Regions from separate parts of the Streptomyces sp. NBC_00370 genome, predicted to be linked through region 2. Evidence: riboswitches for the same ligand, from Rfam matches in the RefSeq annotation. Region 2 holds a riboswitch; the other holds the start of a gene.
What was found. Region 2 has a riboswitch for S-adenosylmethionine ahead of OHS57_RS10410 (aminotransferase class V-fold PLP-dependent enzyme). Riboswitches for the same ligand answer to the same signal wherever they lie in the genome.

Region 1: another riboswitch for S-adenosylmethionine. It lies ahead of thrC (threonine synthase); the one in region 2 lies ahead of OHS57_RS10410 (aminotransferase class V-fold PLP-dependent enzyme).

What each region holds. Positions count from the first base shown of each region.
Region 1 covers NZ_CP107968.1:3,799,143-3,808,225, reverse strand. Annotated here, with positions in the region: gene otsB (trehalose-phosphatase) at 1-486, shown strand, start outside; gene OHS57_RS16895 (GlxA family transcriptional regulator) at 839-1,804, shown strand; gene gap (type I glyceraldehyde-3-phosphate dehydrogenase) at 1,902-2,900, shown strand; gene OHS57_RS16885 (alpha,alpha-trehalose-phosphate synthase (UDP-forming)) at 2,936-4,363, opposite strand; gene OHS57_RS16880 (hypothetical protein) at 4,411-4,620, opposite strand; gene OHS57_RS16875 (glucosyl-3-phosphoglycerate synthase) at 4,658-5,638, opposite strand; SAM riboswitch class I at 5,794-5,921, shown strand; gene thrC (threonine synthase) at 5,938-7,215, shown strand; gene OHS57_RS16865 (MoaD/ThiS family protein) at 7,251-7,529, shown strand; gene OHS57_RS16860 (cold-shock protein) at 7,908-8,111, shown strand; gene groL (chaperonin GroEL) at 8,494-9,083, shown strand, end outside.
Region 2 covers NZ_CP107968.1:2,386,461-2,395,543, reverse strand. Annotated here, with positions in the region: gene qcrA (cytochrome bc1 complex Rieske iron-sulfur subunit) at 1-203, shown strand, start outside; gene qcrB (cytochrome bc1 complex cytochrome b subunit) at 200-1,828, shown strand; gene trpD (anthranilate phosphoribosyltransferase) at 2,010-3,077, shown strand; SAM riboswitch class IV at 3,177-3,293, shown strand; gene OHS57_RS10410 (aminotransferase class V-fold PLP-dependent enzyme) at 3,333-4,697, shown strand; gene OHS57_RS10405 (Lrp/AsnC family transcriptional regulator) at 4,726-5,007, opposite strand; gene OHS57_RS10400 (rhomboid family intramembrane serine protease) at 5,004-5,717, opposite strand; gene OHS57_RS10395 (hypothetical protein) at 5,858-6,100, shown strand; gene OHS57_RS10390 (NYN domain-containing protein) at 6,137-7,501, shown strand; gene OHS57_RS10385 (C40 family peptidase) at 7,818-8,840, shown strand; gene OHS57_RS10380 (C40 family peptidase) at 9,074-9,083, shown strand, end outside.

The DNA.
Region 1 (9,083 bases), 1.4 Mb from region 2:
GGCGTCGCGGCGGCCCGCGCCGAACTGCCCGGATTCCTCGACAAGTTCGGGGCCTGGCGGGGCACCTGGATAGAGGAGAAAGGCCAGGCGGTCGCCGTCCACACCCGGCGTGCCGCCGATCCGCAGGCCGCCTTCGACGCACTGCGCGAGCCGCTGGCCGAGCTGGCGGACCGGCACGGCCTGATGCTGGAACCGGGCCGGATGGTCCTAGAACTGCGCCCGCCCGGCATGGACAAGGGCGTCGCCCTCGCCGAGTACGTACGCGAGGTCGGCGCGGAGACGGTCCTGTACGCGGGCGACGACCTGGGCGACCTCCCGGCGTTCGCTGCCGTGGACCGGCTGCGCGCGGAAGGCCACCCGGGTCTGCTGGTGTGCAGCGGAGGCACGGAGGTCCCGGAGATGACGGCAGGCGCGGACCTGGTACTCCCGGGCCCGGGAGCGGTGGCGGACTTCCTGGCCGACTTGGCGGCGGCGGTGGCGGACTAGGCCCTGTCCGGCAAGCTTCGCCCGGTCGCCTTGCGGTCACACGTACCGCCGTGACCATGCGCCGGCTGCACGGCGGGCGTCCCTCACGCGCAAACAGTGCCGGTGGGATCTTGCGGTGCTCGCGGGGCCGGACAGGGCCTCGGGCCCGGTCTGCGGATCAGACCGGACGGCGGCGGCGGTCGGCGCACGCGTTGGCGGCTTTGCCGCCACGCTGGAGCGGCTCTCGCCCACAAGGGGCCAAGGGCACTCCCCGGCAGCGACGTGGCACCAGCCGCAGCCGCGGCGGGCGCCCGTCGCCGGTCCGGCACCTGCGCACCCGTTCCGGGCGGCGTCCGCCGGTACGCTCGGTCCCGTGCCGCCCCCGCCCCTGCATCACGTCGCCGTTCTCGTGCTCGAAGGCGCCAAGCCCCTCGATGTCGGTATCCCCGCGCAGGTGTTCACGACCCGCGCGAGCATGCCGTACGAGGTGCGGATGTGCGGCGCGGCGCCCGGTCTTGTGACCGGTGGTGACGGTCTCGCGTACTCCGTCGCCCACGGGCTCGAAGCGCTCGCCTGGGCCGACATCGTCTTCGTCCCCGGCTACCGGCACCCGGACCGCGACGACCCGCCGCCCGCCGTGGTCGAGGCGTTGGTCGCCGCGCACGCCCGGGGTGCGCGGCTCGCCGCCATTTCGACGGGTGCCTTCGCGCTCGCCGCCACCGGGCTGCTCGACGGCAAGCGCGCCACGACGCACTGGCACTACACGCAGGCGCTCGCGGCGAAGCGACCGCTGGTCCGGGTCGACGAGAACGTGCTGTTCGTGGACGAGGGCAGTGTGCTGACCTCGGCCGGCGCCGCGTCCGGCATCGACCTGTGTCTGCACATCCTGCGCGGCGATCTGGGGGTCGCCGCTTCCAACCACGCGGCGCGCCGCCTCGTCGCCGCCCCGTACCGCAGCGGCGGCCAGGCGCAGTACGTGCCGCGCAGTGTGCCCGAGCCGCTCGGTGAGCGGTTCGCCGCCACCCGGGAGTGGGCGCTGCACCGGCTGGGCGATCCGCTCACCCTTGAAGTGCTCGCCGGGCACGCGCGGGTGTCGCCGCGCACGTTCTCCCGGCGCTTCGTCGAGGACACCGGGTACACCCCGATGCAGTGGGTCATGCGCGCCCGCATCGACGTGGCCCGTGAGCTGCTCGAACGTTCGCAGCGGAGCGTCGAGCAGATCGCCGTGGACGTCGGTCTGGGCACCGGTGCGAATCTGCGGCTGCACTTCCACCGCGTCCTCGACACCACGCCGAGCGAGTACCGCCGCACCTTCGCCCAAGGTGACCAGCGGGAATAGTCCGTGGCGCGATCCTTGCGGACCCTGGCGATCCTGCCGCTGCCACCGGCCCGCACCGCGCGGGACGCTGATGGTGAGACAGAAAGGGACCCCACTCATGACTCGCATCGCCATCAACGGATTCGGCCGCATCGGACGCAATGTGCTGCGCGCGCTGCTCGAACGCGACACCGACCTCGACGTCGTCGCCGTCAACGACCTCACCGAACCCGCCGCTCTCGCGCGGCTGCTCGCCTTCGACACGACGGCGGGCCGGCTCGGCCGCCCCGTGACCGTGGACGGGCAGACCCTCGTCGTGGACGGCCGTCGCATCACCGTGCTCGCCGAGCGCGACCCGGCGCAGCTGCCGTGGGCCGAGCTGGGCATCGACATCGTCCTTGAGTCGACCGGCCGCTTCACATCGGCCAAGGCCGCCCGCACCCACATCGAGGCGGGCGCGAAGCGCGTGCTGGTCAGCGCGCCCGCTGACGGCGCCGATGTCACGCTCGCGTTCGGCGTCAACACCGACGCGTACGACCCGGCCACGCACACGGTCGTCTCGAACGCCTCGTGCACGACCAACGCGCTCGCGCCGCTGGCGTCCGTCCTCGACGAACTCGCCGGCATCGAGCACGGCTTCATGACGACGGTGCACGCCTACACGCAGGAGCAGAACCTGCAGGACGGTCCGCACCGCGACGCCCGCCGCGCCCGCGCTGCCGCGGTGAACATCGTGCCGACCACGACCGGTGCGGCGAAGGCGATCGGTCTCGTGCTGCCCCAGCTCGACGGCAAGCTCTCCGGCGACTCGATCCGGGTGCCCGTGCCGGTGGGTTCGATCGTCGAACTGAACACGACGGTCGCGCGCGACGTCACACGCGACGACGTGCTGGCGGCGTACCGCAAGGCGGCCGACGGGCCGCTCGCCGGCGTACTCGAATACTCCGACGACGCGCTCGTGTCGTCGGACATCACGGGCAACCCGGCGTCGGCGATCTTCGATTCGGCCCTCACCCGTGTCGACGGCAGGCACGTCAAGGTCGTCGCCTGGTACGACAACGAGTGGGGCTTCTCGAACCGCGTGATCGACACACTCGAACTGCTCGCGGCCGGCTGACGTGACAGCCGGACGGCTGTCACGACAGCCGTCGCTCACTCCAGCGCGCGCAGCGCCTCCAGCTGGTCCAGGAACCAGCGCTGCGGCGGCAGTGCCGTAGCCGCCGCCGCGAGGCGCTTCGTGCGCTGCGTGCGTTCGTCGTCCGGCATCGTCAGCGCCGTGTGCAGCGCGGCTGCCGTCGCCGAGATGTCGTACGGGTTCACCACCACCGCGTCCTCGCCCAGCTCCTCGTACGCCCCCGCCTCCCGGGACAGCACCAGCGCGCAGCCGTTGTCGGAGACCACCGGGATCTCCTTCGCGACCAGGTTCATCCCGTCCCTGATCGGGTTGACCAGCGCCACGTCCGCCAGCCGGTACGAGGCGAGCGAGCGGGCGAAGTCGTCCTCGACATGCAGCACGACCGGCAGCCAGCCCTCCTGGCCGAACTCCTCGTTGATCTCCTCGGCGACCCGCTGCACCTCCGCCGTGTACGAGCGGTAGACGGCGAGATCCTGCCGGGACGGATAGGCGAAGGCGACATGCACGACGCGTCCGCGCCACTCGGGGCGGTCGGTCAGCAGCTGCCGGTAGGCGAGCATGCCGCGCACGATGTTCTTGGACAGTTCCGTGCGGTCGACCCGGACGATCGCCTTGCGCGGCGCGCCGTCGGCCTCGCCGATCTGCTCCCGCAGCGACACGATCCTGTCGTCCACGTCCGCGCGGTGCGCACGCTCCCGCAGGAAGTCGGCGTCGGCGCCCAGGCTGTGCACCCCGATCCGGGTCTTGCCGGTGTCGCCGAGCAGTTCCGTACAGCAGGCGGTGAACGCGTCGGCCCACCGGTGGGTCAGGAAGGCGGCGCGGTCGGCGCCGAGGATGCCGCGCAGCAGCTGGCGCGCGATGTCGTCCGGCAGCAGCCGGAAGTAGTCCACCGGCGCCCACGGGGTGTGCGAGAAGTGGCCGATCCGCAGATCGGGCCGCAGCGCCCGCAGCATCCCCGGCACCAGCGCCAGGTGGTAGTCCTGCACCAGCACGGCCGCGCCGTCGCCCGCCTCGTCGGCCAGGGCCTCGGCGAAGGCGCGGTTGTACGCCTCGTACGACGCCCACTGCGCGCGGAACTCCGGGCCGAAGGCCGGTTCGAGCGGGGTCTGGTAAAGCATGTGGTGGACGAACCAGAGCGTGGAGTTCGCGACGGCGTTGTACGCGTCGGCGTACACCTCGGGCGCGATGCCGAGCATCCGTACCCGCTGGTCGCCCGTGTCGGCCTGGTCGAGCCGGCCGCCGGTGCGGCGCACCGCCTCGCGGTCGCCCTCGCCGAGCGCGGCGCAGACCCACACGGCGTCCGTGTCGGGGCCTATGGCGGACAGGCCGGAGACCAGCCCGCCCCCGCCGCGCCTGGCCTCCAGCTCCCCGTCGTCACGGAGGGTGTACGAGACGGGGCCGCGGTTGGACGCGACGAGTACCTGGGCGGCTTGCTCGGAGACCATGTGCCGAAATCTAGCCCGTCCAGGAAACGCTCAAACGTACGGGCGGGTCACTCGTCGTGCTGGCCGGGGCCGGACCCCCGGCCGGACCCGCGGCCGACCCCGCGCGCGGCGGCCAGCGCGACCACCCCCGCCGCGAGCAGCGCGAGCGCCACCCCGCCCAGCAGCCACAGCTGTTCGGCGGCGCCGCCCGCCTCGGCCATGCGCCCGCCCGACACGGCAGCGGCGTGCCGGGCGTCCAGAACGTCACTCAGACCCATGACGGTCAATCTAGGTAAAAAGAATGATTATGTGTGGTTACGCCGCGCGACGGGACGCGTACTCGACGATCTCCCGCATCGGCGGCCGCTCCTCGGTATCCACCGCGTACGTGCGCGGCACGAATCCGTCCGCGCCCCGCTCGAACTGCGTCAGCTCGGGGCGCACCAGATGCGCCCGGGACAGCCGGAGCTGCGCCGTACGGTAGATCGCCGCCGCCATCCGCCCGAGCGCCCGGTCGTCCTGGTGCCGGTGGACGCGCACCCCCACGTCGACCTGGCCCAGCGCGTCGAGCCCGACCGTGTGCAGCGCGTCCACCAGCAGCCCCAGCTCCACGCCGTACCCGACGGGGAACGCGAGCTGTTCGAGCAGCGAGCGGCGCACCGCGTACTCGCCGCCCAGCGGCTGGACGAAGCCCGCCAGCAGCGGCCAGTGCAGATTCAGCAGCGGGCGCGCCACCAGCTCCGTGACCCTGCCGCCCTGGCCGACCCTGCCGCCCTGGCCGCCGCCGCGCGGCCGCGCCGCCGCGCCGTCCAGCGGCCGGTCGTACATGGCCTTCACGAAGTGCATGTCCTGGTCGGTGAGCAGCGGGCCCACGATGCCGGAGACGAAGTCGGCGGAGAACCGCTTCAGATCGGCGTCCACGAAACACACCACGTCGCCGCTCGTCACCAGCAGCGAGCGCCACAGCACCTCGCCCTTGCCGGGCAGCGCGGGCAGCCGGGGCAGGATCTCGTCGCGGTGCACCACCCGCGCGCCGGCCTTCGCCGCCACCTCGCCCGTACGGTCCGCCGAACCGGAGTCGACCACCACCAACTCGTCGACGAGAGGCACCTTCTCCATCAGCTCGCGCCGGATCACGGACACGATCTCGCCGACCGTCTCCTCCTCGTCGAGCGCGGGGAGCACGACGCTCACCGTGGTACCCCGTGTGGCCTTTGCCACCAGCAGCTGGTCAAGACTGCGGTCCGAGGCGGACCAGGAACGCCTGGTCAGCCAGCGTTCCACCTCTTCCAGCACGATCGGCTCTCCCTGCACGTGATCCATCTCGCGACGCGGACGGCTCTCTCAACCGTCCGTTCCTTCGGTTACAGTCTTGAACAACGCAGATGTCCTTCGCATGCCGGGGTCATCACGCGGAACAAACGCACCGGACCCCGGGTCCGGCGCCATACCGCTCATCCAGAGGGGCAGAGGGAACGGCCCGTTGAAGCCCCGGCAACCCTCCCGCCGACCGCGAGGTCACGGTGGGGAAGGTGCCAATTCCGTCTTGCGGCGAAACGCGTCGCGAGGAAGATGAGGAGAAAGGGCCTCGCCTCATGGCTGTGCAGACCGTCCAGAACACTGTCGACCTCGGACCCGCCGTCGCACTCTCGTGCCGCGAATGCGGAGAGCGATTCGACCTCGGCCCGATCTTCGCCTGCGAGAGCTGTTTCGGGCCGCTCGAAGTGGCGTACGACCTGCCGAGCGGCACCCCCGAAGAGCTGAAGAAGCGCATCGCGGCCGGCCCGAACAACATCTGGCGCTACGCCCCGCTGCTGCCGGTCCCGGCCGATGTGGCCGACCACCCGAACATCAACCCCGGCTTCACGAAGCTCGTCAAGGCCGACAACCTCGCGCGTGAGCTGGGCATCACCGGCGCCCTGCACGTGAAGGACGACTCCGGCAACCCGACGCACTCCTTCAAGGACCGGGTCGTCGCCATCGCCGTCGAGGCCGCCCGTGCCTTCGGCTTCACCACCCTCTCCTGCTCCTCCACCGGCAACCTCGCGGGCGCCGTCGGCGCCGCGGCGGCGCGGGCCGGTTTCCGCTCCTGCGTCTTCATCCCGCACGACTTGGAGCAGGGCAAGGTCGTCATGGCAGCTGTGTACGGCGGCGAACTCGTCGGCATCGAGGGCAACTACGACGACGTGAACCGTTTCTGCTCCGAGCTGATCGGCGACCCGCTGGGCGAGGGCTGGGGCTTCGTCAACGTCAACCTCCGTCCTTACTACGGCGAAGGCTCCAAGACGCTCGCCTACGAGATCTGCGAGCAGCTCGGCTGGGAGCTGCCCGACCAGCTCGTCATCCCGATCGCCTCGGGCTCGCAGCTCACGAAGATCGACAAGGGGCTCAAGGAGCTGATCAAGCTCGGTCTCGTCGAGGACAAGCCGTACAAGATCTTCGGCGCCCAGGCCGAGGGCTGCTCGCCGGTCTCCGCCGCCTTCAAGGCGGGCCACGACGTCGTACGGCCGCAGAAGCCGAACACCATCGCCAAGTCGCTGGCGATCGGCAACCCGGCCGACGGTCCGTACGTCCTGGACATCGCCCGGCGCACCGGCGGCGCCGTCGAGGACGTCAACGACGAGCAGATCGTGGACGCCATCAAGCTGCTGGCGCGCACCGAGGGGATCTTCGCCGAGACCGCGGGCGGTGTGACCGTCGGCGTGACGAAGAAGCTCATCGACGCCGGCCTGCTGGACCCGACGCTCACCACCGTCGTCCTGAACACCGGCGACGGACTGAAGACCCTCGACGCGGTGGCTCCCACGACCGGGCCGACCGCGACCATCAAGCCGAGCCTCGACGCGTTCCGCAGCGCCGGCCTGGCCGGCTGAACCCGCCGCCCACTACCTAAGGAAGGCACGCCACCATGAGCGTCAAGGTCCGCATCCCCACCATCCTCCGCACGTACACCGGCGGCCAGGCCGAGGTCCCGGCGGAGGGCGCCAACCTCTCCGAGGTCATCCAGTCGCTGGAGGCGAACCACCCGGGCATCGCGGCCCGCGTCCTGGACGACGAGGGCAAGCTGCGCCGGTTCGTGAACGTGTACGTGAACGACGACGACGTGCGCTTCGAGGGCGGCCTGGAGACGGTCACCCCCGAGGGCGCCGGAATCTCCATCATCCCGGCGGTAGCGGGCGGTTGCTGACCGTCCGCCGGCTGCGCTGAGTGACCCCCGGTGCCCCCTCCGCGAGAGAAGCGGAGGGGGCACTTCCATGTGGTTGAGCGCGGTACGATTCGGGAAGCGCCGCCCTCGCCCCGTCCCCGCGCGTGCCGGGCGCATATGAGAACGCGACAACATAGCGCCAAAGTCCGGATGCCGTTTGCCACTGTTACGTGCGCTTTGCCTGGCCCGACTTGCCCTGGAACGCTGTGAATTCACCGCTTCGTGCGATCAGCCATGCCCAGAATTCTCGTCTAATTGACCTGTTGCAGAGGGCAGTTGGGCAGATACATTCAGCCGCGGTCGACGCGTTCCGGCGCGAAGTGCGGTCCCGCGCAGGGGCCAGTAATAGGGGAGTTAGGCATGGCTCAGGGCACCGTCAAGTGGTTCAACGCGGAGAAGGGGTACGGCTTCATCGCGGTCGACGGTGGTGCGGATGTATTCGTCCACTACAGCGCGATCCAGATGGACGGTTACCGCACCCTTGAAGAAGGTCAGCGAGTGGAGTTCGAGATCTCGCAGGGCCAGAAGGGTCCGCAGGCGGACATGGTCAAGCTCGCCGTCTGATCCCGGCGCGATCGGCCACCGACGCATCACCAGTACTCACGCCGAGAGGCCCGCACCCTGACACCGGGGTCCGGGCCTCTCGTGCGTCCCGGGTGTCCCCTCTCGTGCGTGTGTGCGCGGGGCGGTCCGGGCGGGGGTCGCTTGCGCCCACCCGTCGCCCGGCCGCCACCCCCCATCGATGACCCTTCGGGTCGCTTGCACTCTGGGGGGTCGAGTGCTAATCATTGGCGTTAGCACTCTGCAGGTGAGAGTGACAACTTATGGACCTCGTCAGCGAGGCCCGAGAGCCGGTGGGGCAAGGAACCGCACGGCTCTCAGGCCGTCCGTCGCGGGCGCGGACGCGGTCCGGAGAATCCACCCCAGTCCGGGAGGACCACTTCACATGGCCAAGATCATCGCGTTCGACGAGGAGGCACGGCGCGGTCTCGAGCGCGGGATGAACCAGCTCGCCGACGCCGTCAAGGTCACCCTTGGCCCCAAGGGCCGAAACGTCGTCCTCGAGAAGAAGTGGGGCGCCCCCACGATCACCAACGATGGTGTTTCCATCGCCAAGGAGATCGAGCTCGAGGACCCGTACGAGAAGATCGGCGCAGAGCTGGTCAAGGAAGTCGCCAAGAAGACGGACGACGTCGCCGGTGACGGTACGACCACGGCGACCGTGCTCGCCCAGGCGCTCGTCCGCGAGGGCCTGCGCAACGTGGCGGCCGGCGCCAACCCGATGGCTCTCAAGCGCGGCATCGAGAAGGCCGTCGAGGCCGTCTCCGGCGCCCTGCTGGAGCAGGCCAAGGACGTGGAGACCAAGGAGCAGATCGCTTCGACGGCCTCCATCTCCGCCGCCGACACCCAGATCGGCGCGCTCATCGCCGAGGCGATGGACAAGGTCGGCAAGGAAGGCGTCATCACCGTCGAGGAGTCGCAGACCTTCGGTCTTGAGCTTGAGCTCACCGAGGGCATGCGCTTCGACAAGGGCTA
Region 2 (9,083 bases):
GCCTGTACGAGCAGCAGACACACCACGTGCTCTGCCCGTGCCACCAGTCCACCTTCGACCTCGCCGACGGCGCGCGTGTGCTCTTCGGCCCGGCCGGCCACGCACTTCCGCAGCTGCGGATCGGCGTGAACAGCGAGGGCAACCTGCAAGCACTCGGCGACTTCGACGAGCCTGTCGGTCCTGCCTTCTGGGAGCGCGGATGAGTACTGCGACGGACGAGACGAACCGCACGGCGCCGGCGGGCGAGAAGATCGCCGACTGGGCCGACGGCAGGCTGGGGATCTACTCCCTCGCCAAGTCCAACATGCGCAAGATCTTCCCGGACCACTGGTCCTTCATGCTCGGGGAGATCTGCCTCTACAGCTTCATCATCATCATCCTCACGGGTGTGTATCTGACGCTGTTCTTCCACCCGTCGATGAACGAGGTGGTGTACCACGGCAGTTACGTCCCGCTGCAGGGCATCCGGATGTCGGAGGCGTTCAACTCGACGCTCCACATCAGCTTCGACGTCCGTGGCGGTCTGCTGATCCGGCAGATCCACCACTGGGCGGCGCTGATCTTCCTCGCCGGCATGTTCGTGCACATGATGCGCGTGTTCTTCACGGGCGCCTTCCGCAAGCCCCGTGAGATCAACTGGATGTTCGGCTTCCTGCTGTTCGTCCTCGGTATGTTCACCGGCTTCACCGGCTACTCCCTCCCGGACGACCTGCTCTCCGGTACCGGCGTCCGGTTCGTGGACGGCGCGATCCTCTCCGTCCCGATCGTCGGCTCGTACCTCTCGACGTTCATCTTCGGCGGGGAGTTCCCCGGCGGCGACTTCGTGGCCCGGTTCTACTCGGTCCACATCCTGCTGCTGCCCGGCATCATGCTCGGCCTGATCGTGGGTCACCTGATCCTGGTCGTCTACCACAAGCACACCCAGTACGCGGGCCCCGGCAAGTCCAACAAGAACGTCGTCGGCATGCCGCTGCTCCCCGTCTACATGGCCAAGGCCGGCGGGTTCTTCTTCCTGGTCTTCGGTGTCATCGCCATCGTCGCCGCCATCGCCTCGGTCAACCCGATCTGGGCCATCGGCCCCTACCGGCCCGACCAGGTCTCCACCGGCGCCCAGCCCGACTGGTACATGGGCATGCCGGAAGGCCTGATCCGAGCGATGCCAGGCTGGGAGATCAACTTCGCCGGGCACACGCTCGTACTGGGCGTGTTCATCCCGCTGCTGCTCCTGCCGCTGGTGCTCACCGCCATCGCCGTCTACCCGTTCATCGAGTCCTGGGTCACCGGCGACAAGCGCGAGCACCACATCCTGGACCGGCCGCGCAACGCCCCGACGCGTACCGCCTTCGGTGTCGCCTGGATCACCTGGTACATGATCCTGCTGGTCGGTGGTGGCAACGACCTCGTCGCCACGCACTTCCATCTGTCGATCAACACGATCACCTGGTTCATCCGGATCGCGTTCTTCGTCGCCCCGGTCCTGGTGTTCATCCTCACCAAGCGGATCTGCATCGGACTTCAGCGCAGGGACGCCGAGAAGGTGCTGCACGGCCGCGAGTCCGGTGTCATCAAGCGGCTGCCGCACGGCGAGTTCGTCGAGGTGCACACGCCGCTCGCCCAGGGCGACCTGTACAAGCTCACGGCGCACGAGCAGTACACGCCGGACGAGATCGGCCCGACGACCGACGAGAACGGTGTCGAGCGCAAGGTCTCGCCCGTCGAGAAGGCCAGGGTCAAGCTCAGCAAGGGCTACTACGGCGAGGGGAACCAGATCCCCAAGCCGACGGCCGAGGAGTACAAGGAGATCACGAGCGGCCACGGCCACCACTGATCTCCGGCCTGACGGTCGCCACCACCGAGGGCCCCGGCCCGGCACCCCGCGAGGGGAGCCGGCCGGGGCCCTCGGTCGTGCCATCGGCGTATCTCATCGCCGGTGCGCGCCGATAGGCTTGCCGCCACGTCGGCCACGTCGCACCGGCCACGCGCCGGTCCCCAGACCCCCAGGAGCGAGCATGAGCGCTGTTACCCCCGTCGGAGGCGACACCGTGGCGGCCCGCACCTGGCCGGGCGTCCTCACCCCGCTCATGCGCGGCCAGGACCTGTCCGTGGAGGACACCGCCTGGGCGATGGACCAGATCATGAGCGGCGAGGCGACCGACGTGCAGATCGCCGGCTTCGCCGTGGCCCTGCGGGCGAAGGGCGAGACGGTCGAGGAGGTCTCGGGACTCGTCCGCAGCATGTACGAGCACGCCCGCACCATCGAAGTGCCGGGCCGCACCGTCGACATCGTCGGCACCGGCGGCGACATGGCGAAGACCGTCAACATCTCGACCATGGCGGCGATCGTCGTCGCGGGCACCGGCGCGAAGGTGGTCAAGCACGGCAGCCGCGCCTCGTCGTCGGCGAGCGGCGCCTCGGACGTGCTGGCGCAGCTCGGGGTCAATCTGGAGCTGTCGCCGGAGCGGGTGGTCGAGGTCGCCGAGGAGGCGGGCATCACCTTCTGCTTCGCGGTCAAGTTCCACCCCGCCCTGCGGCACGCGGCGACGGCGCGGGCCCAGCTCGGCACCCAGACCACGTTCAACATCCTCGGCCCGCTCACCAACCCGGCCCGGGTACGCGCCCAGGCGGTCGGTGTCGCCGACCTCCGGATGGCACCGATCGTGGCCGGTGTGTTCGCCGAGCGCGGCCACTCGTCGCTGGTCTTCCGCGGCGACGACGGCCTCGACGAGCTGACCACGACGGCGACCTCCCGCGTCTGGCTGGTCCGGGAGGGCAAGGTCACCGAGGAGGCCTTCGACCCGCGCGACGTCGGCCTGGAGCTCGTCCCCGTCGAGGCCCTGCGCGGCGCCGACGCGGCGTACAACGCCGAGGTGGCCCGCCGGATGCTGGCGGGCGAGGAGGGCCCCGTACGGGACGCGGTGCTGCTGAACGCGGCAGCCGCGCTGGTGGCCCTCGACCAGACGGGGGACCCGCTCACGCTGCAGCTCTCGGCGGGACTCGCGAGGGCGGCCGAGTCGGTCGACTCGGGCGCCGCGGGGCGCACGCTGGAGCGCTGGGTGGCGGCGTCACAGCGCGCGTAGCCCGCGCGTGGACCGTCGTGTCCGGCTCGGTCTCAGCCCTGTCCGCAACGTGGAACGGGGTTGAGGCCGGGCGGCACCCTGTGCCAGACTTCTTCACAAGGTCATGAGTGACAGCGTTAAGGCCCCGGCTTGCTGTCCGGCAACCCTCCGTCCGTGGCGGGGTGCCCCGGGTGAAGACCAGGCCGTAGGCAGCGAGGTCTACGGCAAGCGCGGACCCCTCTCTGCTGTGGGGTCCTGGTCCCCAGGGAGTCTGGCATGTCCGTGTTTTCCGACGTCGTCACCACCACCGCCCCGCTGCCCGTCCTCGGACGTGACGTCAGCGTGCCGCTGGTCACCGGCGGCGAGGTCAGCTACGCGGCGCTCGACTACGCGGCCAGCGCGCCCGCGCTGCAGCGGGTGTGGGACGACATCGCCGCGTACGCGCCGTACTACGGCAGCGTGCACCGCGGCGCCGGCTACCTGTCGCAGCTCTCCACCGACCTGTTCGAGAACAGCCGCCGCACCGTCGCCGAGTTCCTCGGCTGCCGCGCCGACGACCAGGTCGTCTTCACCCGCTCCACCACCGACTCGCTGAACCTGCTGGCAGCCGTCGTGCCGGCCGGCTGTCAGGTCTTCGTCTTCGAGACCGAGCACCACGCCTCGCTGCTGCCGTGGCGCGCCGCCGACGTGACGTACCTGGACGCGCCCAGGACCCCGGCCCAGGCCGTCGAGATCCTGGAGCGCGCGCTGGCGGCGCGCACCGGCGAAGGGCCCGCGCTGGTCTGTGTGACCGGGGCCTCGAACGTGACGGGCGAGCTGTGGCCCGTACGGGAACTGGCCGCGGCGGCGCACGCCCACGGTGCGCGGATCGTGCTCGACGCGGCGCAGCTCGCGCCGCACCACCCGGTGGACATCGCCGAACTGGACGTCGACTGGGTGGCCTTCTCCGGGCACAAGCTCTACGCGCCGTTCGGCTCCGGGGTGCTCGTCGGCCGCGCCGACTGGCTGCTGGCCGCCGAGCCGTATCTGGCGGGCGGTGGCGCCAGCCGTAAGGTCACGCGCCGCGACGACGGCGGCGTTGACGTCGACTGGCACACCAACTCGGCCCGGCACGAGGCGGGTTCGCCGAACGTCATCGGGGTGTACGCCATCGCGTCGGCCTGCAAGGCCCTCACCGAGGCCGGCTTCGACTCGCTGGTGGCCAGGGAGCAGGAGCTGGTCGGCCGGGTGCGGGCCGGGCTCGCCGAGGTGCCGGGAGTGAAGGTGCTGTCGCTGTTCGGGGACGACGCGCCGAGGGTGGGTGTCATCTCGTTCGTGGTCGAGGGGTGGAACAGCTCGCACTTCGCTGCGGCGCTCTCCGCCGAGTACGGCATCGGTGTGCGGGACGGTCTGTTCTGCGCGCACCCGCTGGTGCGGACGCTGCTGGACAGCGACCCGCAGGAGCCGGGCGAGTGCGGCGCCCCCGAGGCCGCGCCCGGCGAGCGCTCGCTGAACGCGATCCGGGTCAGCTTCGGCGCCGGCACCCCCGACGAGCACGTGGAGCGGTTCGTGGCGGCCGTGACGGAGCTGGTGCGCGACGGCGCGCGGTGGAGCTACCGCACCGAGGACGGCCGCTGCGTGCCGGACCGCGACGCCGCGTAAGGACCGAGGCGCGCGGGAACGCGCGGACTCAGGCGTCGAGGCCGATGGAGAAGGCCGCTTCCAGGTCGTGCTGGGAGTACGTACGGAAGGCCACGTGCGTGTCCGTGGCCTCGACGCCCTTGATCTTGCTGATGCTGCCGGGGATGACGTCCGCCAGGTCGTCGTGCTTGGCCACGCGCACCATGGCGATCAGGTCGTACGTCCCGGTCACCGAGAACACCTCGCTGACGCTGTCCAGCGACGCGATGGCCTCCGCGATCTCGGGGATCCGGTCCACGCTGGTCTTGATGAGCACGATCGCGGTGATCACGGTTGGCGTTCTCCCTCGGTGGCCCCGGTTTGGGCCCTCACTCTATCGGTACGCCAGTACCGCACCCAGGCGTAGAGGAACCCTCCGCCGAACCCCACGAGGTGCGCGAGATAGGCGACTGCGGGACCGTCCGGCGGGGTCTGTTGCTGTGCCACGTACTGCAGGGCGAACCAGAAGACCAGCACGATCCAGGCGGGGAAGCGCAGCGGCAGGAAGAAGAGGAACGGGAAGAGGCTGGTGACCCGCGCCTTGGGGAAGAGATAGAGGAAGGCGCCGAGCACACCGGCGATCGCGCCGGAGGCTCCGACCAGGGTCTCCTGCGACGAGGCGTTGGCGATCGCGTAGGCGGTCAGCGCGAGGTAGCCGATGACGAGGTAGAACACGGCGAACCGCAGCCGACCCATGCGTTCCTCGGCCATCGCGCCGAAGACGTAGAGGAACAGCATGTTGCCGAGCAGGTGCAGCCAGTTGCCGTGCACGAACAGGGCGGTGAGAGGGGTGAGCAGGGCGTGCGGCGACCCGGTCATCAGCTGGCTCGGGATGACGCCCCACCGCTCGAAGTACGCGCTCTGCGCCGCGAGCAGCGCGTCACCTCTGCCGTACACCGGATTGAAGCCGGACAGCGGACTGACCAGGAAGGCCAGACAGCACAGCCCGATCAGGGCGTAGGTCACCACAGGGCCGTCGTCCGTCGTCCGCCACCTTTTCACTGACAGAGCATGTCGTACCGGGGCGTACCGGTACAGAGTGCCTCGCCGGGGTTCGGGGTAGGCGGTGGGTAAGCGGAAGGCCGTAGGGTTACGCCACCGCGGGCAACCGTGGTGGCGGGCGACGAGAAGAGGACGGCACGATGGCGACGGTTCCCCAGCCGACTTCCGAGCAGCGGTGGCGTTGTGCCCTGTGCGGCAATCTCACCCGGTTCGACGTGACACGTACGTCGAAGGCCGTCGAGTACGTCCATCTGGACCTGGCAGGGGATCCGAAGGTCGAGGAGCGCGAGGTGGTCAGTGAGACCATCGAGTCCGTGCGGTGCCGTTGGTGCAACGCGGTGGATCAGATCGAGCTGGTGGACAGGCCGGGCGCCGGCTCCTGAGGGAGCCGCCCGAAAGGGGTAGTGGGGTGACGGATCGTGGAGCAGCCCGCAAGCGGTGCTGAGTCGGCCGGTGCGGCCGACGGTGACGCCGCCGAGGTGCTCGACCGCCCGCTGCCCGACGGGGTCAGGCGGCGGGTCGTCGCGCTGGTCTCGGACGCTTTCGGCGGGCTGACCGTCGCCGAGCTGCCCACCCAGCTGCGGCAGTACGCCCGTTTCACCCCGAACAGGCGGGCGAAGTTCGCCGGCAACGCGATGGCGGCGGCGCTGGAGAGTGACCCGCTGTTCCGCCAGCGTATCGGCGAGCGGCTGGGTGCGGCGCAGCCCGAACTGGCCGAGGCGCTGGAGGCGGGATCGCCGCCCGCGGCCGCCGATCCGGTCGATGTGGCCGCCGCCGCGTACGTACTCAGGCCCCCCGGATGGGTGAAGTTGGTGACCGCCGCGGGCGAGGAGGCCCTGCGGGCGGAAGCGGAACGCGCCGACGAGGAGGCCAGGCGCGAGCTGGAGCAGCTGCGGGACGATCTCGCCGCTGCCAGGGCCCAGACGAAGAGCGAGACGGAGCGGCTGCGCGCCGAGCTGGAGGCCGTACGCAAGGACGCGGAGTCGCTGCACCGCAAGCTGCGCAGCGCGCAGAGCGATGTGAAGCGCGGCGAGGCGGCGCTGCGCCGGGTCAACGCGGAGCTGGAGGGCGTCAGGTCGGAGAGCGCCGCCCAGGTGTCGGCGGCCGAGAGCGAGACCCGGCGGATCAGGGCGCGGCTCGCCGAGGCGGAGTCCGCCGTCGAGACCAGCAGGCGCGCGGCGCGCGAGGGCCGTTCGATCGAGGACATGCGGCTGCGGCTGCTGCTCGACACGGTGCTGGAGTCGGCCCAGGGGCTGCGCCGCGAGCTGGCGCTGCCGCCCGCGTCCGCGCGGCCCGCCGACACGGTCGACGCGGTCGAGCCGGGCCGGATGTCGCCGAAGGACGTGGCGGCGCGGGCGCTGTCCGACACGGACCCGGCGCTGCTCGACCAGCTGCTGGCGCTGCCGCAGGCGCATCTGCTCGTGGACGGCTACAACGTGACCAAGACCGGTTATCCGACGATGCCACTGGAGAAGCAGCGGCTGCGGCTGCTGGGCGGTCTCGCCATGCTCGCCGCACAGTCGGGCGCCGAGATGACGTGTGTCTTCGACGGCGCCGAACTGGCGGCTCCCGTGCTGCTCGCGCCGCCGCGCGGGGTGCGGGTGCTGTTCTCGAAGCCGGGGGTCACCGCGGACGAGCTGATCCGCCAGTTGGTCCGGGCGGAACCGCCGGGCCGGCCGGTCGTGGTGGTCTCCACGGACCGTGAGGTCGCCGACGGAGTGGCGAAGGCCGGCGCCCGGCCCGTCGCGTCCGCCTTGTTGCTGAAGCGGCTTTCGCGCGCCTGAGCAACTGTTGCGGCTAATGACCGAATTGATTGCTTCACGTCACAACATGGCGTCAAATAGTCATCACTGAACGTGTGCTGTACGTAAATTATGCCTTCGAGATCAAGATTTTTCTCGTGAGGATTTGAACTGATCACAAGAAGGTCACTAAGGTCAGGTCGAACCTTCGCGCGGTCGATCACCCATCCGGGGTGTCGGCGAAGGCACCGCCGAATCCACGCAGTTCAGCTCAAGCACGGGGGAGCCGAACATGTGGAGCCGGGACATGCGTCCCCCTTTGCCCGGTAGGCGGCTGAGGAAGAAGGAGCTCGCCTTCGTGGCGTCCCACCGTCGTCCCAAGCCTCCGAGCCGCACCCGTGTGACTGTGCTCACCGCCACTGCCGCCGCCGCCGTCGCGCTGACCTCCCAGGCCGCGCACGCCGACCCGAAGCCCACCACGAAGGACGTCAAGGCCAAGGTCGAGGGCCTGCGCCACGACGCCGAGGTGGCCACCGAGAAGTTCAACGGCGCCAAGGAGCAGCAGGACAAGCTCACCAAGCAGGTGAACTCCCTGCGCGACAAGGTCGCCCGCGGCCAGGACGAGCTCAACGACCTGCGCGACAACCTCGGTTCGATGGCGAGCGCCCAGTACCGCAGCGGTGGTATCGACCCCTCGGTGCAGCTCTTCCTCTCCTCGGACCCGGACACCTACCTGGACAAGGCGTCCACCATGGACCAGGTGAGCGCCAAGCAGGCCGAGGCGCTCCAGCAGATCCAGGCGAAGCAGCGCACGCTCGCCCAGGAGCGCAAGGAAGCCCAGGACAAGGTCAAGGACCTCGCGGACACCCGCAAGGAACTCGGCCAGAAGAAGAAGGACGTCCAGGAGAAGCTGGCGGCGACGCAGCGGGTGCTCCTCACCCTCACCGCCCAGGAGCGCGCCTCGCTCGCCAACGACGAGAGCCGCGCCAACCGCGCCAGCAGCCGGGTCGACCTCGGCGCCTCCGTCCCCGCGTCGCAGCGCGCTGCGGCCGCCTTCGCGGCGGCCCAGACCCGCATCGGCATGCCGTACGTCTACGGCGCGACGGGCCCCGGCTCCTTCGACTGCTCGGGACTCACCGGCTGGGCCTACGCCCAGGCCGGCGTCTCGCTGCCGCGTACCTCGCAGGCCCAGGGCGGCGCGGGCCCGCACCTCTCGGCGAGCCAGCTCCAGCGGGGTGACCTGGTCATCTTCAGCGGCGGCAGCCACATCGGTCTGTACGCCGGCAACGGCCAGGTGCTGCACGCCCCCCACCCGGGCGCGAACGTGCGCTACGAAGCCATGAGCAACATGCCGTTCAACTACGGCGTGCGCGTCGGCTAAGCCGCTCACCCGCCGCTGACACCCGCCCATTCGGGCGAAATTACGCGTCTTCCGCTGACGCCGCGCCCCGCCGATGACCTGTTGGTCTCCGGCGGGGCGTCACTTTGTATGCCCGGTGGGGTCGTTGGCCGTCCCGTGTCCGCCCGGCTACTGTCTGCATCCGCGCGGCAGGTGCCGCGCGGAGCGCGCCCGGTGCGTACGGCGCGCACAGCGGAAGGAAGTGCGGCTCTCTCGTGGTCTCCC